3 regions of the Gracilibacillus pellucidus genome follow, and region 1 is predicted to be linked to each of the others. Evidence: predicted binding sites of a transcription regulator. Region 1 holds the regulator's gene; each other region holds the start of a gene.
What was found. The regulator Rex, encoded in region 1, represses fermentation and respiration genes when NADH is low (regulators of the CRP and FNR family bind a similar motif). The targets are predictions, from matches to a motif close to TTGTGAAATATTTCACAA.
Positions count from the first base shown of each region.

Region 2: SH601_RS12540 (nitrate/nitrite transporter) is a predicted target of Rex. The motif match lies at 6,524-6,541, and genes of this name have one in related genera.
Region 3: pflB (formate C-acetyltransferase) is a predicted target of Rex. The motif match lies at 7,265-7,282, and genes of this name have one in related genera.

Region 1 is NZ_JAWZSR010000015.1:22,674-33,258, reverse strand. Features, by position in the region: gene rimI (ribosomal protein S18-alanine N-acetyltransferase) at 1-406, shown strand, start outside; gene tsaD (tRNA (adenosine(37)-N6)-threonylcarbamoyltransferase complex transferase subunit TsaD) at 403-1,440, shown strand; gene SH601_RS16540 (ABC-F family ATP-binding cassette domain-containing protein) at 1,737-3,662, opposite strand; gene SH601_RS16535 (redox-sensing transcriptional repressor Rex) at 3,833-4,477, shown strand; gene SH601_RS16530 (YdiK family protein) at 4,507-4,716, opposite strand; gene SH601_RS16525 (CPBP family intramembrane glutamic endopeptidase) at 4,724-5,440, opposite strand; gene groES (co-chaperone GroES) at 5,695-5,979, shown strand; gene groL (chaperonin GroEL) at 6,047-7,681, shown strand; gene SH601_RS16510 (hypothetical protein) at 7,790-7,969, shown strand; gene SH601_RS16505 (class I SAM-dependent rRNA methyltransferase) at 8,405-9,601, shown strand; gene SH601_RS16500 (hypothetical protein) at 9,743-9,964, shown strand; gene SH601_RS16495 (GntP family permease) at 10,090-10,585, opposite strand, start outside.
Region 2 is NZ_JAWZSR010000007.1:76,248-86,832, reverse strand. Features, by position in the region: gene ligA (NAD-dependent DNA ligase LigA) at 1-1,750, opposite strand, end outside; gene pcrA (DNA helicase PcrA) at 1,766-4,021, opposite strand; gene pcrB (heptaprenylglyceryl phosphate synthase) at 4,037-4,717, opposite strand; gene SH601_RS12540 (nitrate/nitrite transporter) at 4,969-6,462, opposite strand; gene ahpC (alkyl hydroperoxide reductase subunit C) at 6,759-7,322, shown strand; gene ahpF (alkyl hydroperoxide reductase subunit F) at 7,338-8,864, shown strand; gene SH601_RS12525 (YhgE/Pip domain-containing protein) at 8,993-10,585, opposite strand, start outside.
Region 3 is NZ_JAWZSR010000005.1:58,973-69,557, reverse strand. Features, by position in the region: gene SH601_RS10295 (catalase) at 115-1,584, opposite strand; gene SH601_RS10290 (ABC transporter ATP-binding protein) at 2,197-2,973, shown strand; gene SH601_RS10285 (bile acid:sodium symporter family protein) at 2,993-3,928, shown strand; gene SH601_RS10280 (DUF1360 domain-containing protein) at 4,000-4,347, shown strand; gene ytzI (YtzI protein) at 4,806-4,967, shown strand; gene SH601_RS10270 (PAS domain-containing protein) at 5,129-5,887, shown strand; gene SH601_RS10265 (iron-containing alcohol dehydrogenase) at 5,974-7,140, opposite strand; gene pflB (formate C-acetyltransferase) at 7,364-9,625, shown strand; gene pflA (pyruvate formate-lyase-activating protein) at 9,700-10,458, shown strand; gene SH601_RS10250 (organic hydroperoxide resistance protein) at 10,562-10,585, shown strand, end outside.

The sequences.
Region 1 (10,585 bases):
AGATTTCGTACAGACTATCGAAGAGCGTTCATTTCCAACTCCATGGCCGAGATATATATATGAAGAAGAGTTGACTAACAATAAGCATGCGCAATACTTTGTTGCGACAGTCAATGAACAAGTAGTTGGCTTCTGTGGTTCTTGGATGGTGTTAGACGAGGCGCAAATAACGAATATAGCGATCGATCCGGATTATAGAGGTAAGGGTTATGGACAAGGGTTATTTCAATATGTGATTAATTATGCAGTTGCACATGAGATTCATCATTTATCGTTAGAAGTACGTGTGTCTAATCTTACTGCTCAACGTATGTATAAGAAGTTTGGGATGGAACCTGGTGGAATCAGAAAAAATTATTATAGCGATAATCAAGAAGATGCTTTAGTATTGTGGGTGAAATTATGAGTGAATATATATTAGGGATTGAAACAAGCTGTGACGAAACAGCTGCAGCAATTATAAAAGATGGTCGAGAAATCGTTGCTAATGTAGTAGCTTCTCAAATAGAAAGCCATAAACGTTTTGGTGGCGTAGTTCCTGAGATTGCTTCAAGACATCATGTCGAACAGATTACGATTGTCTTAGAGGAAACATTTAAACAAGCAAATGTAACAATGACAGATATAGACGCTGTGACCGTGACAGAAGGACCTGGGTTAGTAGGTGCATTATTAGTAGGTGTCAATGCGGCAAAAGGTTTAGCATATGCACATCAAAAGCCACTAGTAGGTGTTCATCATATCGCTGGTCATATTTATGCGAATCGTTTGGAAAAAGAATTCGAATTTCCATTATTAGCATTAGTTGTTTCTGGTGGCCACACCGAATTAATTTTAATGAAAGATCACGGTGAGTTTGAGATTATTGGTGAAACTAGAGATGATGCAGCAGGTGAAGCATATGATAAAGTTGCACGAACATTAGAGTTGCCATATCCAGGTGGTCCCAAAATCGACCAACTAGCACATGCTGGGGAGGCAAATATTGATTTCCCTCGTGCATGGTTAGAAGAAGATTCTTTTGACTTTAGTTTTAGTGGATTAAAATCGGCAGTTATCAACACCCTACACAACGCGAAGCAAAAGGGTGAAACGTTCAAGCAAGAAGATGTAGCTGCAAGTTTTCAAGCAAGTGTTGTCGAAGTATTGACAGAAAAAACATTCCAGGCTGCGAAACAATACGGTGTGAAACAAGTGATTGTAGCAGGAGGCGTAGCGGCAAATAAAGGGCTACGAACAGCAATGCAAGATAAGTTCCAACAAGAAAAAGAGATGGAGTTATTATTCCCTCCGTTATCACTTTGTACGGATAATGCCGCGATGATTGCAGCAGCAGGATCGATTGCTTACAATCAAGGACATCGATCAGGCTGGGACTTAAATGCCAATCCAAGCTTAAGTTTAGAAAGATATGCAAGAAGATCAGCACTAGAGCGATAAATGCTCTAGTGTTTTTTACTATCCTGCTGAGTTTTTCAATGTCTTACAGTATAAAAAAATATAAAAGTGTGGATAATTTAAGTTATCCACAACACGAAATGAACGATCTTATAAATGTTGATATAACAAGTACGATAAAATTAGTCAGAATTGTGGAAAAATTATTGTTTTTCTGTGGATAATGTGGATAAAACACTTGATAACTGATAAAACAAATATAGATAAGTGGATAAGACTGTGAATAAGTGGGAGATAAAAAAGGACATCATGCTGGATAGGCAAAATGTCCTTTTACACTATTCGTGTAATGCTTCCCATTCTTCCATTAATACTTCTGATCGTTCTTTTAAGGCATCATTTTTGGTTGTTAGCTCTAATGATTTTTCATGATCTTGAAAAATCTCTGGATCACATAGTAATTGATCGATTTCTTCTACTTCAAGTTCGATTTGTTCAATCTCCTCTTCTATTTCTTTAATACGGCGATCCTTTTTACGTTGTTCTTTTTTTAGTTGTTTTTCTTTCTCATAGTTAGATTTCGTATTGTCTGGTTTTTCTACTGCTTGTGTTTCTGTTTTTTTCAATTCAGCAAGTTCGCGTTCTTCCTGCTTCTTCTCTATATAATAATCATAATCACCTAAATATAGCGTCGTCTTGTTCGATTGCATTTCTAATACTTGTGTAGCAATTTTATTAATAAAGTAACGATCATGTGAAACAAATAGAATAGAACCTGGATAATCTATTAATGCGGCTTCTAACACTTCTTTACTATCTAAGTCCAAGTGGTTAGTTGGCTCATCAAGCAAAAGGAAGTTTGCTTTTTCCATCATTAATTTTGCTAGAGCAAGGCGCGCTTTTTCCCCACCGCTTAAAGCAGATACTGGACGTAACACATCATCACCAGTGAATAAGAAGTTACCTAGTATGGTACGAATGTCCTTTTCATTCATCATCGGGTATTCATCCCAAAGCTCATTCAAAACAGTCTTCTTCTCGTTTAATTGTGTTTGCTCTTGATCATAGTAGCTGATCTGTACATTAGCTCCGAGTTGAATACTGCCTGAAGCAGGATCTAACTGTCCAATAATCGTTTTTAATAAGGTAGATTTTCCGACACCATTAGGTCCAACAAGTGCCATGCTATCTCCACGATCAAGGTGTAGATTTAGCTGTGAAAATATATATGGATCTGCTTCTTGGTAACGGAATGCAAGGTCATTAATTTTCAATACATCGTTCCCACTTCTTCTGTCAATTGTAAAGGAGAACTTGGCTGAGCTTTCATCTCCAGCTGGTTTATCCATTACTTCCATCTTTTCCAATTGTTTTCGTCTACTTTGTGCACGTTTTGTTGTGGATGCACGAACAAGATTTTTTTGGATAAATTCTTCCATCTTCTTCATTTCTGTTTGTTGTTTTTCATAAAGTTTTAGATCACGTTCATAGTTTGCAGCTTTTTGTTGTAAGTAATCGCTATAATTGCCATGAAATTTCGTTGAATGTTGACGTGATACTTCATAGACAGTGTTTACTGTTTTGTCTAAGAAATAGCGGTCGTGCGATACGATGACGACAGCTCCTTGATAGTTATTTAAATAGCCTTCTAACCATGTTAATGTTTCAATATCTAAGTGGTTAGTCGGCTCATCTAAGATTAGAATATTAGGCTTTGTTAAGAGTAACTTACCTAATGCTAGTCGTGTTTTTTGGCCACCACTTAATGTTGCAATCGAGGTTGTCCACATGCTTTCAGGAAAATGTAGACCATTTAGAACTGCTTTAATATCTGCTTCATATTGATATCCACCAGCAAGTTTAAAATTTTCCTGTTTTTGATCATAACTAGCAAGTAATTGTTCATATCTCTGATTATCAGTGATTAAATCAGGATCTCCCATTTGTTGCTCCATCTGGCGTATCGATTTTTCTTCCTTTTGAAAATGCTCAAAGATCTTCAACATTTCATCCCAAATCGTTTCCGTTGAATCAAGACCAGTATGTTGGGCAAGATAGCCTAATGATACATCTTTTGGTTTGTGGATTTCTCCTTCATCATAACTAAGTTGATTAGCAATTATTTTTAGTAATGTAGACTTACCAGCTCCATTGCGCCCAACAATGGCAATACGATCTTCACTTTTTATTTCTAGTTTTATATTAGATAAGATTAGCTCAGCGCCAAATCTTTTCGTTAAATTGTTCGTTTGTAAATAAATCATTTGTACTCACCTCTACTACGTTAAGTGTATCGGAAAGCAGATACCACTGCAAGCTAGTGCATTCTGCCTTCGTGAATTATTTCACGACAATTGTCTACTTTTCTGTTAAAATAAAACATAAGTAAAAACATTCACAAATTTAAACCGAAGTGTAGTAAGGGGAATGATCGATGTTGAGTCAGAATAAAATACCACAAGCGACGGCAAAACGCCTACCACTTTATTACCGTTTTTTAAACAACCTTCATATTCAAGGAAAATCACGTGTGTCATCGAAAGAATTGAGTGATGCAATCAAAGTAGATTCTGCAACGATCAGAAGAGATTTTTCTTATTTTGGTGCGTTAGGGAAAAAGGGATACGGCTATAATGTGGAGTATTTATTAGGCTTTTTCCGTAAAACGTTAGATCAAGATGAAAATACACCTGTTGCTTTAATTGGAGTAGGTAATTTAGGAACCGCTTTTTTAAACTATAATTTCACTAAAAATAATAATACAAAAATTGAAATCGCTTTTGATGCGGATGCAGATAAAGTTGGCAAAGAAATTGGCGATATTCAAGTACACCATATTAACGATTTGGAGAAACATCTGGAGCATATTGAAGTAGCAATTCTAACTGTACCATTGTCAGAGGCACAAAATATTACCGATCGTCTTATACAAGCTGGTGTGAATGGCATATTAAATTTTACTCCGGCACGAATAACTGTACCAGAAAATGTCCGTGTACACCATATTGACTTAGCAGTAGAATTACAATCCTTGGCTTATTTTATGAAGCATTATCCATTAGAGAACAGCGATGAATAGAACGTAAAAAAATAGACGCCGATGAGCGTCTATTTTTCCTTTTCTTTCTTCGCTTTTTTTATACGAAAGTGTAGATTTATCAGTCTAATCGCAACAACGAAGTCAATTGTTGCAAATGCTGTTAATAAGATCGTGATAAAACTAAACACAGTATCGTCTGCCGATTGAATAGCAATATAGGTAAACAATATACCTAATGCAAAATAAAAGATGGCAGAACGTAAAGGTGAAATACGCATAATATTATTATCCTCCAATAAGAATCATCATTAACTGCTCGAATTGTTCTCTTATCTGTCTTATTTCCTCTGGATCTTGAGAGAACTGTGCAATTAGAGCAATACTATTCATCGACATATGTGCAATAATTGGTACGATGATTCGTTTCGTGTGTACATATAGAAAGGCAAAAACCATTCCTACTGATGTGTAAATTAAAATGTGATCAAAGTCTTGATGAACTAGTGCAAAGACAAGTCCTGATATTAATGCAGCTAGGAAGAAGTTCATCCTTTTATTAAGTGAACCGAAAATAGCTTTACGGAAAACTAATTCTTCTAAGATAGGTCCTAGCACAGCAATCAGCATAATAAATAACGGGGTTTGACGAGCAGTATCCGTTAAATTCATTGTATTTTCTGAACCAGGTGGAATTCTAAAGATAACAAATTCGACTAAAACGGCAAGTGCTTGTGCAAACATCGCCATAAAAACACCAAGTACAGACCATAAAATAATTGAGCCAATTTTCTTTTGCTTTAATTGAAAGAACTCTTTTATTTCATCTCTTAGAATAATAATGGATAGTATGGTAGCTACACTAAATGATACGATACTCCAATTTGCAGCAAAAATTTCTAGCTCTTCATACGTCATATCTGCAGGTATAAACGGTCGAGCTAAGATAATCGAAAACTGCGTAACAATGTACGTCACAATTAAGTAAATATATTTTCTTGGCAAAGAATAACGACTCCCTTACAAATCTTTTACTGTCATGATACGTATTTTAACACAACTTTAGAATAAAATTAAAACACTACGTCTATACATAGAAGTATGTGTAAAGAAGCGGAGAAATTTTTTTGCTATATAACTGTCAAAATACTTGCAAAAAAATAGATAGTTCATTATCATAATAATTGTGTTAGCACTCCTAACTAACGAGTGCTAATAATCGACAAATAATGAATGAGAAATCCAAGGAGGTAACAAAGATGCTTAAACCATTAGGTGATCGTGTCATTATTGAACTTGTAAAACAAGAAGAAAAAACAGCGAGTGGAATTGTTCTTCCAGATTCTGCGCAAGAAAAGCCACAGGAAGGTAAAGTTGTAGCTGTTGGTTCTGGACGTGTAACAGACAATGGAGAAAAAGTTGCGCTTGAGGTAGCAGAAGGTAATACAATTATTTTCTCTAAATTTGCTGGTACAGAAGTAAAATATGAAGGTAAAGAATACTTAATTCTTCGTGAGAGCGACATTTTAGCAATCGTAGGCTAAGTATAGCGAAGATCATTTAGGATAAATAACATAACGTTTTTCTATATTTTTAAGGAGGTTTTTTACAATGGCTAAAGAATTAAAATTTAGTGAAGACGCACGTCGCGCAATGCTTCGTGGGGTGGATACACTTGCAGATGCGGTAAAAGTAACTTTAGGGCCAAAAGGTCGTAACGTTGTTTTAGATAAAAAATTCGGTGCACCACTTATTACGAACGATGGTGTAACAATCGCTAAAGAAATCGAATTAGAAGATAAATTCGAAAACATGGGTGCGCAATTAGTATCAGAAGTTGCATCACAAACAAATGATGTAGCTGGTGATGGTACTACTACTGCAACAGTACTTGCACAAGCGATGATTCAAGAAGGTCTTAAAAACGTTGCATCAGGTGCAAACCCTGTAGGTGTACGTCGTGGGATCGAAAAAGCGGTAGAAATCGCTACAGAAGAATTACGTAAAATCTCTAACCCAATTGAAGGTAAAGATTCTATCGCACAAGTTGCTTCTATTTCAGCTGCTGACGAAACAGTAGGTAAATTGATTGCAGAAGCAATGGAACGTGTTGGTAATGATGGTGTTATCACTATTGAAGAATCTAAAGGTTTCTCTACTGAGTTAGAAGTAGTAGAAGGTATGCAATTTGACCGTGGTTATGCTTCGCCATACATGGTAACAGACCAAGATAAAATGGAAGCAGAGCTTGAAGATCCATACATCCTTATTACTGATAAGAAAATCAATAATATCCAAGAAGTATTACCTGTACTAGAGCAAGTTGTACAACAAGGTAAACCACTTCTTTTAATCGCTGAAGATGTAGAAGGTGAAGCACTTGCTACATTAGTAGTAAATAAACTTCGCGGTACATTTAATGCAGTAGCAGTAAAAGCTCCTGGATTCGGTGACCGTCGTAAAGCAATGCTAGAAGATATTGCGGTATTAACTGGTGCTGAAGTTATTACAGAAGATCTTGGTTTAGATCTTAAAAACACTACTATTGAGCAATTAGGTCGCGCTTCTAAAGTAGTTGTAACGAAAGAAAACACAACAGTCGTAGAAGGTTCTGGTGCTCCAGATCAAATCGCTTCTCGTGTAGCACAAATTCGTAGCCAAGTAGAAGAAACTACTTCTGAATTTGATAAAGAAAAATTACAAGAACGTCTTGCTAAACTTGCTGGCGGTGTAGCCGTTGTTAAAGTTGGTGCGGCAACAGAAACAGAATTAAAAGAACGTAAATTACGTATTGAAGATGCGTTGAACTCAACTCGTGCAGCAGTTCAAGAAGGTATCGTTGCTGGTGGTGGTACTGCACTACTTAACGTATACAACCAAGTTGCAGGATTAGAGCTTGAAGGTGATGAAGCTACTGGTGTAAGCATCGTTCTTCGTGCATTAGAAGCTCCTGTACGTCAAATTGCTGTTAACGCTGGTTTAGAAGGTTCTGTAATCGTAGAACGTCTAAAAGGTGAAAAAGTTGGTGTTGGATTTAACGCAGCAACTGGTGAATGGGTAAACATGGTTGAAGAAGGTATTGTAGACCCAACAAAAGTTACTCGTTCAGCACTTCAAAACGCAGCAAGTGTATCTGCAATGTTCTTAACTACTGAAGCAGTAGTAGCAGACATTCCAGAAGAAGGCGGTGCTGCTGGTGGCGGTGCACCTGATATGGGCGGCATGGGCATGCCAGGTATGATGTAATATTGTGAAGCAAAAGACTACTTCCTAAGCTTAGGAGGTAGTCTTTTTTGTTACAAACTATGTTGAAATAAAAATATGTTATAATATGGTATAAAAGGAGGGAGATTCATGGAACTTAACATGTATACAGTCGCTAGATTTTGTATTATTTTAGGCATTTTTTCTCTTGTTGCATTATTAATAGCTCATTTTTTCCGGGTTGTAGAAATCACTAGTTTAGTGCCGATTTTCGCGCTATTAATCTCTCTTGCTGGTGCATTCTTTATATTAAAGCGAAAGCCAGTATAACTGATAAAAAGTACATAACTTCTCCGTAAGGATAACAAACTTTTTTACTTGAAGTGAGAAAAGGTATGATCTCCCTTTTAGGGTAGGGTTCATATCTTTTTTATATTGAAAGTATTGAAGAGGAAACGAGCGAAATCATGTGATACAAACATAACAGCTGATGAACGCCCGAACAAGAGAAGAATCGAAATTCGGCCACTCATAGAGCTAATGAACACCCAAAAAAGAAAAAATCCCCTTTTTCAGTCATTCATAGGGTTAGTAAGTATGTTGATTTTCATTCAAGGAGACATTAATTGCCGCTGATTGCCCCTTCCTTTATATCAATGCTTTTAACTGACTACTTTGCCTTTTGGTTATGGCATACAACATCATTCGCTTATTCGATTAAATAATGGCATAATGAAAATAAATCATAAAAGTAAGGATGACAATATGAGACAGTTAGTAGAAGCAAAGGTAAAACCGAAATCGGTTAAACATATAAGTAATGGCTATCCGTTACTCTCAAAAGAAACAATTGATTTATCAGGGATGACGGTTGAGGAAGGAGATATATTACGTTTGGTTGACACTCAAGGTAACTATCTAGCAACGGCGTATTATGGTATACAGAATAAAGGAATCGGTTGGGTTTTAACACAGAAAGAACAAGAAAAGCTTGATAAAACATTTTTCTTGCAAAAAATTAGTAAAGCAGTTGGTAAGCGTACTTATTTTTATCAAGCAGAGGATACTACTGCATTCCGTGTGTTTAATGGGGAAGGAGATGGTATCGGGGGCTTAATCATCGATTATTTTAATGGTTTTTATATGGTGAGCTGGTATAGTGAAGGTATTTATTCTTTCCGTGAAGACATCTATCAAGCTTTGAATGAAGTAGTTAATGTGCGTGGTCTATATGAGAAATTACGTTTTAATAAAAATGGGCAATATATCGATCAGGATGATTATGTGTCAGGTGAAAAGGGAGAATTTCCTTTAATCGTTTTGGAGAATGGAATGAAATATGCGGTAGATTTAAATGATGGAGCAATGACAGGCATATTTTTAGACCAACGTGAGGTACGAAAAGCATTACGGGATCGCTATTCAGAAGGGAAAACAGTTCTTAATACATTTTCTTATACAGGTGCGTTTTCTGTAGCGGCGGCTCTCGGTGGTTCGTTATCGACAACCAGTGTGGATTTGGCAAAACGTAGTCTACCGAAGACAATTGAGCAATTTGCAGTTAACGAAATTGATTATGAAGCACAAGACATTAAGGTAATGAATGTGTTTGATTATTTTCGTTATGCAGATCGCAAAGATATCAAATTTGATGTTGTGGTATTGGATCCACCAAGCTTTGCAAGGACAAAGAAAATGACATTCAGTAGTGCGAAAGATTATCCGAAGTTATTAAAAGATACCTTAAAAATTACTAATGACGATGGGCTCATTATTGCCTCTACAAATAACGCAAGTTTTAACATGCAAAAGTTTAAAAAATTGATTGATAAAGCATTTAAAGAAGCAAATACTCGTTACAAAATTATCGAAACGCATCAATTGCCGAAAGATTTTACTGTGCCAAATAATTTTCCGGAATTTAATTATTTAAAAGTTGTGTTTATAAAGTTGATGAACTAATTGCATCAAACAATTTTTATAAATAGATAATGATAGAAAGACTATTTCTTATTATATAGAGGATAGTCTTTTTGTGTTATAAAATATGCTAAAATAGAAAAAAGGAATATATTTGAAAGTCTAAAGCGAGGGTGTAAGAAAATGAAAAATAAAACGTTAGAAAATCGAAATTGGCTCCTATTTTTAGGAGCTATATCAGGGTTGTTAGGGGGAAGTGGGTTCGCTCGGTTAATGCATGCGCAAGCTATCTACAGTAGTATCCTTGGAATATTATTGGCGATTACAGGGATAACCGGAGCTTTCTTGTGTTGGAAAGAATGGAATAAATCAAAGACAAACGAAGAACAAAGTACTAATAGCTAATATCTATTATTTCATAAGAAAGGACTCCGCATTATGATCGTACAGGCGCTTTAAGCCACATAACGATGGTAAAATCTGAACTAAAAACAGGAGCTGTCTATTAAGTAAGACAACTCCTGAAAATGCTACGAAATAAAGATTCCGAGTATAAGTGCAACAGCTAAACCGACAAGACCAATTAATGTTTCCATAATGGTCCATGATTTTAATGTGTTTTTCACATCTAACCCGAAGTAGCGGCCTACTAGCCAGAAACCAGAGTCATTAACGTGTGATAGTACGGTTGCACCAGAAGCTACAGCGATAACCATTAGTCCTAAGACAGGTCCCTCTAGACTTAAAATATCGATTAAAGGTGAAACAAGTCCTGCTGCAGTTACCATGGATACAGTAGAAGATCCTTGTGCAACTCGAACAGCAGCAGCTATTAGAAATGCTAGTAGAATAGGGGGCAGGTTAGAACCAGCCATCATGTTACCAATTACATCACCTACACCAGATTCAATTAACATTTCTTTAAAAACACCACCTGCACCTGTTACAAGAATAATAATTCCGGCAGGCTCAAGACCTTTATTCGCTATATCTTGTACTTCTTGACGTGTATAACCACGTTTCGTT
Region 2 (10,585 bases), on a different contig from region 1:
GACCTGTATAGGCAAGATTTAAGCCTAACTCTTTCAACTCGGCAATTAGATGACGGACCTTCTCATCTTCAAAGTATTGCACGATGGAGTCAGCCATTTTATCACCGATTTCGTCTACCGCTACTAATTCATCAAAACTTGCCTCTTGCAAACGGTCAATCGTTTCAAAATGCTCTGCTAATGTTTTAGCCGCTTTTGAACCGACATACCGAATACCTAGACCAAACAACAGTCGTTCTAATGAGTTTTCTTTAGACTGTTCAATTGCTTTTAATAAATTATCGACTGACTTTTCACCCATGCGTTCAAGCTTTAACAATTCATCACGTTCTAAGCGGTAAAGGTCTGCAATCGTATGAATATATTCCGCTTGGAATAGTTGTTCGACAACTTTTTCTCCCAATCCATCAATATTCATCGCAAGCCTTGATACGAAATGAATCAATCCTTCTTGTAACTGTGCTGGACAATTTGGATTAATACAACGTAAAGCAACTTCGTCTTCTAAGCGGACAAGTTCATCAGCACAGGACGGACATCTTTCTGGCATGGCAAAAGGTTCCTGCTCTTCTGTTCGCATATCCATAACTACTCGCACAACTTCCGGAATGATGTCTCCAGCTTTCTTAATCACAACCGTGTCACCAATCCGAATATCTTTTTCTTGAATCAAGTCTTCATTATGAAGAGAAGCTCGCTGTACAGTCGTTCCAGCTACCTTTACAGGCTCTAGTATCGCCGTTGGTGTAATCACACCGGTTCTTCCAATACTTAATTCAATATCAATTAATTTCGTTACTGCTTCTTCTGCTGGAAACTTATAAGCAATGGCCCAGCGTGGACTTTTCGCCGTAAACCCTAGTTCTTCTTGCGCTTCTAGATTATCGACCTTAATAACAATACCATCGATGTCATAAGATAATGCTGCACGCTTTTCGACCCATCGTTCTACATATTGTAGCACTTCGTCTATACCATGACATTTTCGCCATTCTGGATTTGTTTTATAACCTAATTCCTTGAGGTATGTAAGTCTATCACTATGTGTTTCTAGCTCACCGGACTCCCACTCTCCTACTGCATAAAGGAAAATATCCAATTGACGTTCTGCGGCTATCCTCGGATCAAGCTGTCTTAATGACCCTGCAGCTGCATTTCTTGGATTAGCGAACGGTTCTTCCTCTTTTTTCTCGCGTGCTTCATTTAAAGAAACAAATGCTTTTTGTGGCATATATGCTTCTCCACGTACTTCAATAGCTGAATGGTCTTTAATACTAAGCGGAATACTTCTAATCGTTTTTAGATTGTTCGTAATATCCTCACCAGTCGTTCCATCTCCACGTGTTGCTCCTTGGACAAATAAACCATCCTCATATCGTAATGAGATCGCCAGACCATCAATCTTTAATTCACACACATATGTGACATCATCTGTTCCTAAACCTTCACGCACACGACGGTCAAAGTCGCGTAAATCTCCTTCATTAAAAGCGTTGCTTAAACTTAACATTGGCACACGATGTGTCACTTTTTCAAATTGTTCTAGTGGTTCTGCACCTACACGTTGCGATGGTGAATCCGGTGTGATCATCGCAGGAAATTCAGCTTCAATTGCTTTTAATTCCTTCATTTTTTCGTCATATTCTGCATCCGAAACAGTCGGATTATCTAATACATGGTATTGATAATTATATGTTGTTAATTCTTCTCTTAATTCCTGTAACCGTTGGCGTGCTTCTTGTTCTGTCATATGAGCACCTCCTATTTACGCTTTCGTAATTGGGGCAAACTTAGCAAGCAGTCGTTTAATGCCGGTTGGTGCTGGGAAGGCAATATCTAATTCCATTGCATCACCAGAACCTTCTACTTTCACAACTGTTCCTTGTCCCCATTTTTTATGATTTGCTTTGTCGCCTACATTCCACGCTTCTTTTTCTCCGCCAGTAGTTTGATTCACATTGCGCACAGGCTTACGCTTCGGTTTTTCAGGTTGTTTCTTTTCAAAAGGTAAGTCCTGGTCATTAATAGACATGCGTCCACGACCAAATGATGAACCAAAGGTAGATTCTTGCATACTTTCTTTCCCTTCGATTAAATCTGCCGGAATCTCATCAATAAAGCGACTGATAGGGTTCATATTTGTTCGCCCAAATAGTGTACGCATTTTCGCATGTGAAACATGTAACATTTCTTCAGCTCTTGTGATACCAACATAAGCAAGGCGGCGTTCTTCCTGCATCTGTTCCTCATCCATTAATGAACGGCTATGAGGAAACACACTCTCCTCCATACCAATGAGAAATACGACAGGAAACTCTAAACCTTTTGCCGCATGTAATGTCATCATTGTTACACTATCATCTGCTGTAGGATCATCATCCATACGGTCAATATCTGAAACTAACGCTAGGTCTGTTAAAAAGTTAACTAATGTTTTATCATCATTTGTTTCTTCAAAATGCTTTGTAACGGTCTTAAATTCTTCAATATTTTCTAAACGCGTCTCTGCTTCAATGCTACGTTCATTATGAAGCATTTCTTCATAACCTGTTTTTTCAATTACTTCTGCAACCATATCTGTTGCAGATAAGAACTCTTGTTGTTGCTCCCAATTTTTAATCATTTGACCAAATTCCATTAAAGACTTGGCAGCCTTGGCACTAACACCGATAAAATCTACTTCTTGTACAGCTGTATAAAAAGAAATATCGTTTGCCGCAGCATAAGCCTCTAACTTATCCATCGACGTTTTTCCAATACCACGTTTCGGCACATTGACTACTCGAGCAAAACTAATGTCATCATCTGGATTCACAATTAAACGTAAATAGGCAAGCAAATCTTTAATTTCCTTACGGTCGTAGAACTTTGTACCGCCGACCATTTGATAAGGAATATTTGCTTTCATAAATGTTTCCTCAATCGCACGTGATTGGGCATTTGTTCGATAAAGGATTGCGATATCTTTATGTTTATAATGGTTTCCTCTAATCAACTCTTCAATTCGCTCTGCTACAAATAAGCCTTCTTCACGTTCTGTCGATGCTTGAAAATAACGAATCTTATTACCATTTTGATTCTCTGTCCAAAGATTTTTCGGTTTTCTACCAGCATTGTTTTCAATTACTTGGTTGGCAGCTTGTAAAATTGACTTAGTCGATCGGTAATTTTGCTCCAACAACACGACACGAGCAGATGGATAATCTTTCTCAAAAGAAAGGATATTCGATATATCTGCACCACGCCATGCATAGATAGACTGGTCAGAGTCCCCTACAACACAAAGATTTTGAAAACGTGCTGCCAATTGTTTGACTAATGAGTATTGGGCATGGTTCGTATCTTGATACTCATCGACATGAATATATTGAAAACGGCGTTGATAATATTCTAAAATCTCTGGTACACGTTTAAATAAATGAATCGTCTGCATAATTAAATCATCAAAATCTAATGCTTGGTTTTTACGAAGACGGCGCTGATATTCCGTATACACCTCTGAAACTTGACGAGCATAAAAATCATTAACAGACTCGGCATATTTCTCAGGAGTGACTAATTCGTTTTTCGCACTACTGATCGTTCCAAGAATCGCTCTCGGCTCAAATTTTTTAGCATCAATGTTTTTATCTTTCACGATATTTTTAATAACAGTAAGCTGATCACTACTATCTAAAATAGAGAAGTTTCGACTGTAACCAATTCGATCAATATCTCTTCGCAAAATACGTACACACATCGAGTGGAAGGTAGATACCCACATATTTTCGCCATATGAACCGACTAGCCCAGCAATTCTTTCTTTCATTTCACGTGCCGCTTTATTAGTAAACGTAATCGCCAAAATACTTCCCGGGGAAACGTCTTTTTCGTCTAATAAATAAGCAATACGGTGGGTAAGTACACGAGTCTTCCCACTACCTGCTCCAGCCATAATTAATAACGGTCCTTCTGTATGCTGTACTGCTTCTCGTTGTTCCTTATTTAATCCTTTTAATAAGTCGTGCATCATCCGACTCATCTTAACACCGTCCTTTTATTTTGTTGCTTGTACCGTTAGTAATGCTTCTTTCGGATTGTCATATAAAGCATTTCCGACCACAATAATGTCAGCAAAAGCACTCACTTCAGCTGCTTGTTCTTTCGTCTCAATACCGCCACCATATATTAACTTCGTGTTATCTAGTTCTTCACTAATCGATTGTACGAGTGATACATCACCATATGTCCCACTATATTCTAAGTAGAAAAAAGGTAACCTTAATAAGTGCTCTGCCATTCTTGCATACCCAATTGCTTCTTCATCCGTCGGCAGCTTGCAATTAGCATGCTTAAATACTTTTGAATGTTCATTCATAATGCAATAGCCTTCTGCAAACATTTCATTCCAGTTAATCACATCGCCATATTCGGTAACTGCTTGATGTTGGATGTCCATCATCCATTTTTTATCTTGACTGTTTAACACCATCGGCACGAAGTAATAATCATAACCTGGCGTGACAGATTCTATTGTTGATATTTCTAAAATAACCGGTATATCATGATGGCGAATACTGCTTAACAAGCGCAGCACACCATCTAATGTGATATTATCAGTTCCACCGATTATAATAGCATCTGTTCCTGATTCGCACACTTTATCTATCATTTCTTCCGCGATCTCTTTAGCAGGATCTAACTTGAAGATATGTTTCCATTCATCGATATTATACACTATCAAATCCTCCAATAATGAAGATTCTATATCCATTATTTCATTATAGCAAAAATATACACATTTTCAGAATGATATAGTGAAGAATTTATGAAGATGTTTTCAATGGCGCTTTTCTTAGTAAAGAGTTTTGCTAACACTTTTGATTGGAATGCTTGTTCTTTTCATCAGTAAAATCGCTGGACTCCCCCGGGTAAGATAATGAATAAAAGAAGCCACAAGCTCTTTATGAAGGAGCTTGCGGCTTTTGATTATTTATGCAATTCACTAAATACACCGACATAATTGGTTATGTTTTCTCCACCATCTTTTAGCACACTGATGGAGAGCCATTGTGTGTATAGTTCACCGGTTTTTCGTTTATTCGTTATTTTCCCTTGCCATATTTCTTTTTCTTGCAATTGATTCCACATTTCTGTGTAAAAATGTTGTTCCTGCTTTCCTGAACTTAAGATGTTAGGGTTCTGACCAAGTACTTCTTCCTCACTGTAACCAGTAATTTGTTGAAAGGCACGATTAATTTTTGTGATTTTTCCTTTTTCATCAGTAACTAAAATTCCTTGACCTGCATTGTTTACAATATAATTGGATAAATTCAATTTATCTGTATAATACATCCAGATAATAATAATTAAGCTTGCTAATGCAAATTGGGATAATGCCATAAAACCTATCGCATAGTGTCCACTGAGGTCAAACACAAAGGTCAAAATGATTGGCGGAAAAAATCCACCTAATCCACCCATTGCTGCGACAATACCATTCACAATCCCTGCTTGCTTCGTGAAATATAACGGAACAAGTTTAAAAATAGTACCATTACCAATTCCAGCGAAAACCGCTACAGACAAACTGCCAATTGTGTATAGTGTAATGGTTGGTGAGAAAGATAATAATACTCCAGAAACAGTCAGACCTCCAAAGACTACCATTAATACTTTAAAAGGATTCAACTTATCACCTAACCAACCACCAACAGGTCTCAATGCCGTACATAACGCAATGAAGCCTGCCGTTCTCAGCCCTGCATCCACCTCTGATAATTGAAATTCTGATACAAGAAAATTTGGCAAATAGACAGTGAGTGCAACAAAAGCACCGAACGTTAAAAAGTAAAAAATACTTAAAAACCATAACTTATTATTTCGATAGACACCGAGAACTTGTTGTTTTAATGATGTCTCCACTCTCGGTTCATGACGGTCACCTAATAGAAAATTCAGTAACGCAAATAATACTAATGGGATAATAAACGTCCATACAGCTACTCGCCAACCGAACATACCAGCAATAATCGGTGCACCAAATGACGTAATGGCTGTACCGATATTCCCTACACCATATATCCCGTTCACAAATCCATGCTTTTCTTTCGGATAATACTTAGGTAATGACGTAACACCAACAGAGAATACTGCTCCACCAATACCTAAGAACAATCCTGAAATAATTAAATCTATGAAGTTTTTTGCCATACCAAGATAACCAACAGGCAATACAAGAAAAATTAAACTTAATACAAATAATCCTCTTGCACCAAAACGATTCGTATAAAAGCCTAGTGGAATACGCAAAATAGACCCTAAAATAACAGGTATTGCAGTAACAAAAGAAATTTGTCCTGCCGTCAGACTAATATCTTGTTTAATAAAACTCATTAAAGATGAAAGCAATACCCAAACCATAAAACCAACGACAAGACTTAATGTTTGTAATGGCAATTGTAATTTTTGAACCTTTTTCATTTATTGTGCACCCTTTCTCCACACTATTTGCCTTCATCTTATCAGCCAATAAAATATTATTTTGTGATTCATTTCACATCTATGTTTTTTCTTTTTAAAGCGTGGATAAGTTGATATAACAAGCGTCTACAGCTTACACACTTACATAAAAAGCGTATATTTTTACAATTTTATGAATTATCTCATTTGGATTTCACTTGTAATAAAATATACTTTATAATAATGTGTATAAAGTAATGGATACTATTTATAGAGAAAGTATCCAAAAAAAGAAAAATTCAAGGAGGACAATCATTATGTCATTAATCGGAAAAGAAGTATTACCATTTCAAGCATCTGCATTCCGCCAAGGAGAATTCTTAGATCTAACAGAAGAAAATTTAAAAGGTCAATGGAGCATTGTTTGCTTCTACCCTGCTGATTTCACATTCGTATGCCCAACAGAATTAGAAGATTTACAAAATCAATATGCTGAATTACAAAAATTAGGTGTTGAAGTTTACTCTGTTTCTACAGATACTCACTTCACTCACAAAGCATGGCATGAAAGCTCTGACGCTATTGGAAAAATCGAATACACAATGATTGGTGACCCTTCACACGTTATCTCTCAAAACTTCGATGTACTTCGCGAAGAGGAAGGTTTAGCTGACCGTGGAACATTCATCATCGATCCAGATGGTATCATCCAAGCAGCAGAAATTAACGCAGAAGGTATTGGCCGTGACGCTAGTACACTAATTAGCAAAATCAAGGCTGCTCAATACGTACGTAACAACCCAGGCGAAGTTTGCCCAGCAAAATGGGAAGAAGGCGGAGAAACACTTAAGCCAAGCATCGATTTAGTAGGGAAAATATAAGAAAAGAGGGTCAAAATGCTTGATCAAGAAATCAAATCTCAACTTAATGAATATTTGAAACTGTTAGAAAGCGACATTGTTATTAAAGTAAGTGTTGGATCTGACAATGTTTCAAAAGAAGTAGATGAACTTGTGAAAGAAATCGCAAGTATGTCTAACCGAATTACAGTAGAGAATGGATCTTTTGACCGTACACCAAGCTTTAGCATTAATCGTGTTGGTGAGGACACTGGCGTTACTTTCGCTGGTGTTCCACTTGGTCATGAGTTTACTTCTCTAATACTAGCATTATTACAAGTAAGTGGACGTGCACCTAAAGTAGAAGATGCTGTTATTGAACAAATCAAAAAACTAGAAGGTCCACTAAACTTCGAAACATATGTCAGCTTATCATGTCAAAAATGTCCGGATGTTGTACAAGCTTTAAATATTATGAGTGTTGTCAACCCTAATATTACACACACAATGGTCGAAGGATCTGCTTTTAAAGAAGAGGTAGATAGTAAAGATATTCTTGCTGTCCCTTCTGTTTACTTAAACGGCGAGCAATTCCTTGATGGTCGTCAAACTATCGAAAGTATTTTAGAAGCATTAGGAAGCACAGCGGATATTTCTGAACTAAACGAAAAAGATCCTTATGATGTACTAGTTGTTGGTGGCGGTCCTGCTGGTTCAAGTGCTGCGATCTATGCTGCACGTAAAGGTATCCGAACTGGTATCGTTGCCGAACGTTTTGGTGGTCAAGTACAAGATACACTTGGTATCGAAAACTTCATCACAACGAAATATACAGAAGGTCCAAAGCTAGTAGCGAATATGGAAGAACACGTACGCGATTATAATGTGGATATTATGAACTCTATGCGTGCTAAATCTCTTCAGAAGAAGGATCTTTTTGAACTTGAATTAGAAAACGGTGCGACACTGAAAAGTAAAACAATCGTCCTTTCAACAGGTGCACGTTGGCGTAATATCAATGTTCCTGGTGAAGCAGAGTTCAAAAACAAAGGTGTAGCATACTGTCCACACTGTGATGGTCCTATCTTTGAAGGAAAAGATGTTGCCGTTGTTGGTGGCGGAAACTCAGGAGTAGAAGCTGCGATTGACTTAGCAGGAATTGTTAAACATGTCACACTGATTGAATTTGCACCAGAATTGAAAGCTGACAAAGTCTTACAAGAGAGATTACATAGTTTATCTAATGTGACAGTTCTTACAAACGCTAGAACTTCTGAAATTTACGGTTCTGACAAAGTTGAAGGCCTTAAATATGTTGATCGTGAAACAGAAGAAGAGAAAAGTATCGCACTTGCTGGCGTCTTCATTCAAATCGGTCTCGTACCTAATACAGAATGGTTACAAGACACCGTTGAATTAAATAAATTTGGTGAAATTGTTGTTGATGAACGTGGTACAACAAGTATCCCTGGTGTATTTGCAGCAGGAGACTGTACAAACAGTGCTTACAAACAAATTATCATTTCAATGGGATCAGGTGCAACTGCATCACTAGGTGCCTTTGATCACTTGATTCGAAATTAATCTATCAAAAAAGAGTGCCCTGTTATTTTTACAGGCACTCTTTTTCTGTTAACGTGATTCCTTCTCCCCTTCGCGAGATTCTTTTACTTATCTTGTGAACAAGTACAGTTATCTCGCAAGACGATATCTTATTCTACCAATCGGCTATCTTTTGATTTACGAGCAGTATGGTCAATCCTTTTAGCAAGTAACGGCTTCAAGATTACACCGATAATGATCGCAACACCCCAGAAGATGGCAAGCATTATCATATTGTACCTAACAACCTCTGGTACAACTCCTCCAACAGCTTCGCGCAATAAATCTATTCCATATGTAAACGGAATAAACGGATGTACATGTTGGAAGAATGGTGGTGCCACTTCCACTGGGAAGGTTCCTCCACTACTAGATAACTGCAACACTAACAAAATAATCATGAGCGCTTTTCCAATATTACCGAGTATCGATGCAAAGGTATAGACAATCGTCATAAAGACAATGGATATAAAGATCGAATACAAGACAAATTGGACTGGATTATGCGCATAAACACCAAGTATCGTTAAATCCCCAATACTGGCGATGATAGCTTGCAAAATACCAACGATAACAAATAAAATCATTCGCCCAAAATAAATTTGACGTAATGTATAATCTTCTCGACGATCTAACTTATGCAGATTGGTCGATACTAAATTGGATAGTAATAATGCCCCTACCCATAAACATAGTGTCGTGTAAAACGGCGCATTAGCAGATCCATAGTTTGGTACCGGAAATAGGTCTTCCTCTTCTAAGTGGACCGGGCTTGCGAAAAAGTCACTTTCATCAGCTAAATCATTTCGTAAAATAGAAATTAGTTGATTCAGTTGATCTTGCGTTTCTGCATCATGCACTTTATCTGCTGCTTCTTTGACCCCTTTTTGTAACTCTGGCAACTTATCCTGACTGAAGGATGCTAATTGGTGTATAGCAGATTCAACAGTAGATTTGTTTTTCTTAATTTCATCCACTACATTTAAATAGGTTTCTTCAATGCGCGGAAAATCATCTTCTATAAAACCTGCTAATGTATTCACTTTTTCTTCTACGTTCGGTAAATCATGCTCAACAAAACCACTAAAATCATGGATCGCATTTTCTACTAACGGAAAAGCACCTTGCATCTTTCCGTTTACTTCTTCCCATTTTTCCTTCCATTCCGGCAAGTCTGCTTGAATGGTTTCCATATCTTGCTCAATATTATCCATTACCTCATCTGCATTACTTAGTAAAGACTGTAATGAATCTTTGATATCATGAAGTTCATCCATATTCATATTTGATTCAGAGATCGTGGATTGCATTTGATCAAAACTGTTATTTAAACTACTTTCGCCATTATTCTCTAACCATGTTGATAAACTGTCCGTATGTTGCTGAGTCGTTTCAATATGGTTAGCTATCTCTGTACTATCAGAACCACTTATTAATGCATCCACATCTTGATTCAATTGATTGAAGCTTGCTTTTGTTTGCTCCATTTCATCAATAAATCCAGTCATACTTCCATCATCTGACACCGAAGCAAGGTTATCATATACTTGAATATTACTTTCTAAATAAGCAATATGACCGACAATTTCTTGCTTAATAACGGATAAATCTGGATCAACCTCTGAACCTTCTGCAGGTTGGATATATGCACTTAATTCGGTCAGGGTTTGATCCATTTTCACCAATTGTGTTTGAGAAGCACG
Region 3 (10,585 bases), on a different contig from region 1:
TTGTCATGTATTCTTACAAATGAGCAAGATTTGCCAATTAATCAAAAAGTAATTTTAAAATATAAAACTACTAAAAAAGAGGCCTTAAGCCTCTTTTTTAGTAGTTATTATTGATTATTCTTTTACGCTTGCTGGTACTTCTACGCCTAATTTAGCAGCAACACCTTCTGCTAATGCAGGATCTACTTTATAGAATAGTCCTAATTGACGTTCAACAATACCTTCACGAGTTACGCCACTTAAATGATCAGCGAAGTTTTGCATTAAATGATCGCGTTCTGCATCATCCATTACATCACGGAATAAGGCACGTGGTTGAGAATAGTGATCATCACTATCGTAAGCAACACTATCAGCGAAACCATTTACTTCGAATGGGTTAATTTTGTTTTCTGGTGTTTCTTTAGGTGTTTCATCAAAACTATTTGGTTCATAATTTGGAGCACTTCCACCATTTCCATCGAAGCGCATTTGTCCATCGCGTTGATAGTTATTAACCGGTGCTTTTGAACGGTTAATTGGTAATGCTTCATGATTTGCCCCAATACGGTAGCGATGAGCATCAGAATAGGCAAATAAACGACCTTGAAGCATTTTATCAGGAGATGCTTCGATACCAGGTACAAAGTGACCAGGTGAGAATGCAGCTTGTTCTACTTCAGCAAAATAGTTCTCAGGATTACGGTCTAATACCATTTTACCAACTTCCACTAATGGATAATCAGCGTGTGGCCATACTTTTGTTACATCGAATGGATCATAACGATAATCTTTTGCTTCAGCAGCAGGCATAATTTGTACTTTTAGCGTCCAAGCAGGATAGTCGCCTTCTTCGATCGCATTAAATAAGTCTTCTGTATGATAATCTGGATTAGTTCCTGCTATTTCATCTGCTACTTTAGGGTCTAGTCCTTTCACACCTTGCTCACTAATAAAGTGATATTTAACAAAGAAAGCTTCTCCATCTTTATTTACCCATTTGAATGTGTGGCTTCCATACCCATTTTGGTGACGAAGAGTTGCTGGAATACCACGGCTAGAATGTAGGTACGTAATTTGGTGTAGAGATTCAGGTGATAATGACCAGAAATCCCAAACAGCATTCGGATCTTTTAAGTTAGTTTGTGGATTACGTTTTTGAGTATGGATAAAGTCTGGGAATTTAATCGCATCACGAATAAAGAATATAGGTGTATTGTTCCCAACTAAATCATAGTTACCTTCATTTGTGTAGAATTTAACTGCAAAACCACGAGGGTCACGTACAGTGTCAGCAGATCCTAATTCACCAGCAACTGTAGAGAAACGGATGAACATAGGCGTTTTCTTACCAACTTCTGATAAAAAGTCTGCTTTTGTATATTTAGAAACGTCATTTGTTACTTCGAAATACCCATGAGCACCGGCACCTTTTGCGTGTACAACTCGTTCTGGAACTCTTTCACGGTTAAAGTGAGCTAATTTTTCTAATAAATGAACGTCTTGGATTAATGTTGGTCCTCTATGGCCTGCAGTAATGGAGTTTTGATTATCCCCAACTGGAGCACCAGAGGCAGTAGTTAAGTAATTTTTTTCTTGGCTCATATAAAATAACACCTCTCCTTTAATCTATATTACATGTTTTATTATAATAGAATTCTTATAAAAATCAATATTTATTTATAATAATTTTAAATAAACTTTTTCTGAATATTTCATTTATCACGGTGCATAAGTCCGTAAAACCTCCATTTCAAGGTTCGAGTGAAAACGAGGAAGCGAAGATGGGGGATAAACGGACGCTAACTCCCTGATAAGTTTCGCTAACAATCAGTGGGAGTCAAAAATTCCCACTGATTGAAGTCTCACTTTATAATTCTTTACCCGGAAGGGAGCGAATTTAAACAAAAAAATTGAGCAGCTTTTTAAAGCTACTCATCATAGAATGGGAAACATCCTTAACTTTTGTTGATTGGGGGTAACAAAAGGTATGTGTAAAGGGAATGTTTCATCACTAATTGTGATTAAGTTCAGTATAACGATAATGATAATCATTTGCAACTAAAAAGTGATAAGTTATGCAATTTTTCTGAACATCCATATTTTTGGTAATAACAGTAATTCGGAATAAAAGTCTAACATTCATTGCGTGCGAATAAAAAGAAAATTCTAATAATTAGGTGTATACTATTGATAGTAAAGGAAGTGATATAGATGATGGTATTAGAATTAGAACAGGTTGGACTTAAAAAAGAGGGAAACTGGATATTAAAAGAAATTAATTGGAAAATTAAAAAAGGGGAGAATTGGACGTTATTAGGATTAAATGGTGCAGGGAAAACAGCATTATTACATATGTTATGTGCGTATTACTTTCCAACAGAAGGTCATGTTAATGTGATAGGTAAGCAATTTGGCAAAGATATACTTGGTGAGAACTTACGACAGCAAATTGGGATTGTCTCCTCTACATTAAAACAACGTATCTATGGTACTGATACAGCTTACCAAGTTGTATTAAGTGGTGCATTTGCATCAATCGGCTTATATGAGGAACCAACAGATGCAATGCGTGCGAAAGCACAACAATTATTAAAGGATTTAGATTGCTTCTCTTATGCGAACCGGGCTTATCGAACGCTTTCGCAAGGGGAGCAACAACGTGTGTTAGTTGGACGAGCACTGATGAATGATCCGAAGTTGCTCATTTTGGATGAACCAACCAATGGCTTAGATTTTATCGCAAGAGAGAAGTTATTAGTATCCATTGAACATATTAGTAAGGGAGATAAAGCACCATCGATTATTTATGTAACACATCATGTGGATGAAATATTACCAACTTTTTCTCATGCACTTTTATTACGCGATGGACGAGTATTTAATCAAGGTTTGACAAAAGATATGATTAACTCAGATAATTTAACTAACTTTTTTGATATGCCTGTCGAGGTAGATTGGTCTGAAAGGAGACCAAGATTGAAGAAGAAATAACATCATAGGGGTACATCATATGCTTCAGCGTTTAAATCAACTATTACAACGAATCATGCCATTAATTGCACCATCAAGTGTAGTGATTGGTGTATTGTTTGCTAACTTTTTTATTCAATTTGAAAATTGGGTAATCTGGATCTTTGCGTTTATGACTTTTGCTGGAAGTTTGAGTTTGAACTTCGTTGCGCTATATCGCGTGATTAGTCACCCTTTATCCATTATTATTGCGCTTTTAACTCTACATATTATTATGCCGTTATGGGCGTTTTTAATTGGTTCGGTTACATTTAGTGGAGATCATTTTACGATTACAGGATTAGTATTGGCGATGATTATTCCAACAGGCATAACCAGTTTTATCTGGGTTTCCATAAACAATGGGAATGTTGCATTAACCTTATCACTCATTTTAATTGATACAATTCTTTCGCCATTTATTGTGCCGTTATCCTTATCTCTATTTGTCGGCACTTCTGTCGACTTAGAAGTATGGTCGATGGTGAAGGGATTGTTCATCATGATTGTGATCCCGTCGATTATTGGAATGATCTTGCATGAAGCCACACATGGTAAAGTACATGAAGAATGGAGTCCGCGATTAGCTCCTTTTTCCAAAATTGCTTTAGCACTGGTCATTATGATTAATAGTTCAGAGGTAGCGGATTATTTCATTCATGTTGATTGGCACCTAGTGAAGGTTGCGATTACGATGTTCTTGGTAGCTGCAAGTGGATATTTTATTGCATGGCTATTGTCCACATGGTTAAAAAGAGATACACAAGATATTATCTCCTTAACCTTTAGTAGTGGAATGAGAAATATTAGTGCAGGAGCAGTTATTGCGGTTCAATATTTTCCATCGCCAGTAGCTGTGCCAGTTGTAATTGGGATGCTGTTTCAGCAAGTGTTGGCATCATTATATAGTAAGTTTTTAAATCGAAGGAAAGAATGATTTTTTCTTCATTAATTAAGCACCTTCTTAATAATATGAGAGTATAGAAGAAAAGAGAGAAGGTGCCCTTTTTGATTACATGGTTGTCTTTTGTTTTATTGTCATTAGCAACTTTTCGTTTAACAAGGTTAATTGTTTATGATAAGATTACAGGTTTTATTCGAGCACCCTTTTTTGAGGTGGAAGAGAAATGGCTGACTGATGGTACGGTAGAAGAGACAGTTACATTTAAGGGACATGGATGGAAAAGGTGGATAGGTGAATTATTACGTTGTCATTGGTGTACAGGTATTTGGTCATCGATTATTTTATTTATTGGATTCCATTATTATTCTATTGTATTTATCCCTATTATTATTGTTCTGGCTGTAGCAGCGGTCGCATCGATTATAGAAGTAGTGATATCTTATTTTATTTAATTATTCGTGCCCTTTCTCTTGTTTCCACTACAATTGCATGATTTTCTTTTTTTGCCTTTTTTACGCTTGCTGATCGACTTTTGAGTAATATTTGACATAATCAAATCTCCTTCATTGTACAAGATTAAAATCTCTTTCTATTTATATTTTATGTGTTAACTATCAAATCGTTCTCAGATAAGGTAAAAAAGGTAATGCTGTCCATTATCGATGCTCCAAACCAACAAAAATGGTTTGGAGCAAGTTTGTTTTGGCGTGTGTTATAATGACTGTATCATTTTTTATCATGGTGCATGAGTCCGTAATACCCCCATTTCAAGATTCGAGTGAAAACAAAGAAGCGAAGATGGGAGATAATCGGACTCTAACGCCCTGATAAGTTTCGCTAACAATCAGAGGGAGTCAAAAACTTCCACTGATTGAAGTCTCACTTTATAGAGAGAAGGGAACGGTTTTTCATGTGGATTGTTATTATTGTTTGTATTATTGCGGTGATTTCTGTGTTAGCGTTATCAATCATGACTTTGAATAAGGGCTATGGGTATAAGCATACAGTTGATCCTCTACCAGATGACATAAATCAGTCAAATGAACAACAATCAGAAAAAAAGGAAGAATAATAGAATGCCCCCCTTGCTCAAAAAATGTAACATGTCACTAAATTAATAGTTATTAAAGACAGAATAGTGAGATAATTTATGGTAAGATGAGCGTATGATAAATGCATAAATATAATCAATAAGTATAATGAAATGAAGAATGTTAAGGGGGAAATATGAAGATGACATCAGTAGGAAGCCTATCCTCTATCAAGAATGCAAGCAATATTTTAGAAGCAATTGGGGAGAATATACTAGTTGCAGATGCTAATTATAACCTTATTTGGATGAATCCAAAGGCAGCGAAACTATTATCTACTGTTACTTCCTACTTTTATGTGAATAATGTGGAAGAAATGATTGGTAAAAACATGAACTTTTTTCACCAAGAAAAGGCAGATCGATCGAGAAGGATAATGAACAAGTTAACAGATACTCATTCAACAAGGATCAATATTAAGGATAAGTATATAGCGGATATTATTATTAATCCAGTTCGTGATGAAGGCACTATCGTTGGATATGTAATTATGTTAATGGATGTTACCACAGTAGTAGAAGAAGAGGAAAGAAAAGAGCAAATGATTCAGGAATTGTCAGCGCCAGCATTACATATATGGGATAATACACTTGCTGTTCCGATCATCGGCTATTTAGATTCAAAGCTATTTAATATTATTTTGGCAAAGCTCTTAAAACAATGTGAAAAAGAGGATACAGAATATGTCATTATTGACTTTAGTGGTATGAAGCAATGGGATAATGGTTTACCTAAGAAAATTAGTGAGATGATTACTTGCTTATCTGTTATGGGAGTAGAGTGTTTGTTTGCTGGAGTTAAACCAGATCTTGCTCAGTGTCTAGCAGCAAATAATGGAGTGCTTAATGTTCCTAAATTTGCAACGACCAAAGTAGCGATTAAACATATTATTTCACAGTAATACGTATGTATAAAAAACGAAAGCTAGTTATTTATGACTAGCTTTCGTTTTGATGTTAGTTCATAATCCTATTACTGATTGAAGTCTTATAATGAAGCTTTGTAAATGGCAATAGAATCGTCGCGATTTAATTTTTTGAAGTTACCAAATTCAGGTCTTGCGATAACTGTTTTGTCCGCCATTTCTTCAATGCTATCTTCAGTAATATCGTAATCAGACAAGCGAGATGGTGCCCCAATGCTATTCCAAAATTCACGAAGTTTTTTAATACCTTCAAGTCCAACTTCTTTATCTGATTTACCATTTGGATCAACGTCAAAGACGCGGACAGCGAATTGTTTGAAGCGATCTACATTTTCATCAATTACATATTCCATCCAGTTCGGGAAAAGAATAGCAAGTCCGCCACCGTGTGGAATATCGTGGACAGCAGATACAGCATGCTCAAGATTGTGTGTTGCCCAGTCACCTTGATATCCCATATTAACCATTCCATTTAACGCCATTGTTCCGTTATACAAAACTGTTGCACGAAGTTCTTCGTTTTCTAAGTCTGCTACCATTTTAGGTGCTGTTTCGACCATTGTTTGTAGAATCCCTTCTACCATGCGATCTTGTAGTAAAGTATTTTCTTCGTGATGGAAATAATGCTCTAAGGCGTGAGACATGATATCTACCATACCATAAATTGTTTGGTTTTCTGGTACTGATTTAGTGAAAGCAGGATCTAAAATAGAGAAAGTTGGGAAGGTATATGGACTACCCCATCCGTGTTTCTCATTAGTCTCCCAATTAGTAATAACAGATCCACTGTTCATTTCTGAACCAGTTGCTGCTAGTGTTAGGATCGTACCGAATGGAAGTGCAGATGTAGCTGTTGCTTTTTTCGTGACAATATCCCAAATATCATCATCTGATTTAGCACCTGCTGCAATTGCTTTTGTACAGTCAATTGTACTACCGCCACCTACTGCAAGAATAAAGTCAATATTTTCTGTTTTACAAATTTCAATACCTTTTCGTGCTGTTGTTACACGAGGATTTGGCTCGACACCACTTACTTCAAAAATGTTTTTGTTTTCAGCTTTTAATATGTCGATTACCTGGTCATACAAGCCGTTACGCTTAATGCTTCCGCCTCCGTATACAAGCAGAATATTATCACCGTATTGTTGTAATTCTGTTTTTAGGTTTTCCAATTGTCCTTGACCAAAGTACAATCTAGTTGGGTTTTGAAAAATAAAATTTTGCATAGCTGTTACCTCCTCATATAATCAACATTCCTTTTTAATATGGCAATAAAATCAGTATATGTAAAGAATTCTGCTTCATCCGTAATTGTGAACAAATTCTGAATATTAATAAAAGTAGGTGAAAATGTTCAACGATTCACATGACAAAACAAAAAAGGAAGTATATACTAAAAACATAGAAATTATGCTCAATACTGAACAAAGTATAAGGGAGGAAAGTGAAATGAAAACAGTAGAGGAATTGGATAAACAAAACGTAGCATGGCAAGATTTCAGGCCAGGGCGCTGGCAGCAAGAGATTGATGTGCGAGATTTCATTTTGAAGAACTTTACCTTGTATGATGGTGATGAAGTATTTTTATCAGAAGCAACAGAGAATACATTAGCGTTATGGGAAAAAGTGATGGAATTAACGAGGCAAGAGCAAGATAATGGTGGGGTATATGATTTAGATACAGAAATTGTGTCTACGATTACTTCACATGAGGCAGGATATTTAGATAAGTCAAAGGAACAAATTGTCGGAGTACAAACAGATCAACCTTTTAAACGCTCATTGCAGCCGTTCGGTGGTATTCGTATGGCGGTAGCTGCTGCAGATGCATATGGTTATCAAGTTGATGAAAATGTTGTGAAGAATTTCACAGATTATCGTAAAACACATAATCAAGGTGTATTTGATGCGTATACGAAGGAAATGTTATTAGCTAGAAAAGCAGGAATTGTAACTGGTCTTCCTGATGCATATGGTCGAGGGCGAATTATTGGAGATTATCGTCGAGTAGCGTTATATGGTGTAGATAGATTGGTTACTGATAAGCAGGATCAGCTAAAAATTGTTGGTGGGAACGGACAAATGGCAGAGGAGGTCATTAGAGAACGCGAGGAAATAACGGAACAAATTAGGTCCTTACAAGAATTAAAACAATTAGGGGAGATTTACGATTTTGATCTATCAAGACCTGCAAAAAATGCAAAAGAAGCGGTGCAATGGTTGTATCTAGCTTACTTAGCTGCAATCAAAGAGCAAAATGGTGCAGCGATGAGTCTTGGTAGGGTGTCTACTTTTTTAGATATTTATATCGAAAGAGACTTAGCAAAAGGTGATTTAACAGAGAAAGAAGCACAGGAATTGGTCGACCACTTTGTGATGAAACTCCGCCTTGTGAAATTCGCTAGGACGCCTGAGTATAATGAATTATTTAGTGGCGATCCGACATGGGTAACAGAATCAATTGGTGGTATCTCATTAGATGGTAGACCACTTGTAAGTAAAAATTCGTTCCGCTTTTTACACACGTTAACGAATTTAGGCCCTGCACCAGAGCCAAACTTAACGGTGCTATGGTCAACAAGATTACCAGAAGCATTCAAGAAATATTGTGCTAAGATGTCGATTGCTACAAGCTCGATTCAATATGAGAATGATGATCTAATGCGGGAAGAATATGGCGATGATTATGGTATTGCTTGTTGTGTGTCAGCGATGCGTATCGGTAAGCAAATGCAATTTTTCGGTGCACGCGCGAATTTAGCTAAAGCATTACTTTATGCGATAAATGGTGGGGTAGATGAAAAATTGAAAAAACAAGTAGGCCCAGGATATGCTCCGATTGCTTCTGAGTATTTGGCATATGATGAAGTGGTGGAGAAATATGATGATATGTTAGAGTGGCTAGCAGGTCTGTATGTTAATGCGTTGAATGTTATTCATTACATGCATGATAAGTATAGCTATGAGCGGTTGGAAATGGCACTTCATGATAAAGATGTGTTTCGAACGATGGCATGTGGTATCGCAGGTTTGTCTGTTGTAGCAGATTCATTGAGTGCGATTAAGTATGCAAAGGTCAGAACGATTCGAGATAAAAAAGGTTTAGTTGTTGATTATGAAATAGAGGGCGATTTTCCGAAATACGGAAATAACGATGATCGTGTAGACCAAATAGCAGCAGGTCTAGTGAAGGGATTTATGAAGAAGATAGAAAAACACCAAACATATCGAAACGCTACACCAACACAATCTGTTTTGACGATTACTTCTAATGTTGTTTACGGTAAAAAGACAGGTAATACACCAGACGGGCGTAAAGCAGGGGAGCCTTTTGCGCCTGGAGCGAATCCATTGCATGGGCGAGATACGAGAGGATCACTTGCGTCACTTAGTTCTGTAGCGAAATTGCCATATGAATTTTCCTTAGATGGTATATCTAACACATTCTCGATTGTGCCGAGAGCATTAGGTAAAGAAGAGGATGTCCGGGTAAATAATTTAGCGGGTATGCTTGATGGTTATGTTTTAAAACGTGGTCATCATTTAAATGTGAACGTATTTGAAAGAGAAACATTAATGGATGCAATGGAGCATCCAGAGCAATATCCGCAATTAACGATTCGTGTATCAGGCTATGCTGTTAACTTTACTAAATTAACACGTGAACAACAAATAGATGTTATTAATCGGACGTTCCATGAAACAATGTAAAACGATAAAAGTGATTCTTCAATCAGTGAGAGTATTACGGAATCATGTACTGTGATGAAAAAGAGGTGGGTATGATGATTGGAAGAATTCATTCTGTGGAAACTTGTGGTACGGTCGATGGACCTGGTTTGCGGTACGTCATATTTATGCAAGGGTGCTTATTAAGGTGTCAGTATTGCCATAATCCAGATACTTGGAAAAGAATGGATGGTAAGAATATAACTGTAGAAGAATTAGTTACCGATATTCAGTCATACTTACCTTTTTTTCAAGCTTCAGGGGGAGGAGTGACTGTAAGTGGTGGTGAGCCATTATTACAAGTAGATTTTCTGATTGAGCTTTTTACCGAATTGAAGCAATTAGGAGTTCATACAACGATTGATAGCTGTGGTGGTTGCTTCTCTGCTTCACCCTATTATCTAGAAAAGTTAGATACACTAATGCAAGTAACCGATCTTGTCTTATTAGACTTAAAGCATATTGATTTAGCAGACCACATCGCTTTAACCGGTATGTCTAATCAGCATATTTTACATTTTGCACAATACCTTGACGATCGAGGTGTACCGGTCTGGATTAGACATGTGTTGGTGCCAACCATTAGTGATGATAATGAAGCATTGCAAAGGTTAGCTGAATTTATTCGAACCCTTCATAATGTTGTTAAGATTGATGTGCTCCCCTATCATAAGCTTGGCGTTTATAAATGGGAAGAACTAGGGTTAGAATATCCGCTTGAAGGGATAGAACCACCGACACAAGAGCGAATAAATAATGCAGAGCGGATATTGCGTACAGGGTTAATGAGAAAGAAAATGGAGTCTTTTCAGTAAATGGAATGTGTAATAATTGATGAATGATCAGTAGTATTGTTAGAATATAAGCAATAGGACGAGTGGTTTAACGTTCTAATTTATTCTAAGAGGAGTGGATAGAGTGAGTAATGTATTATTTACATCA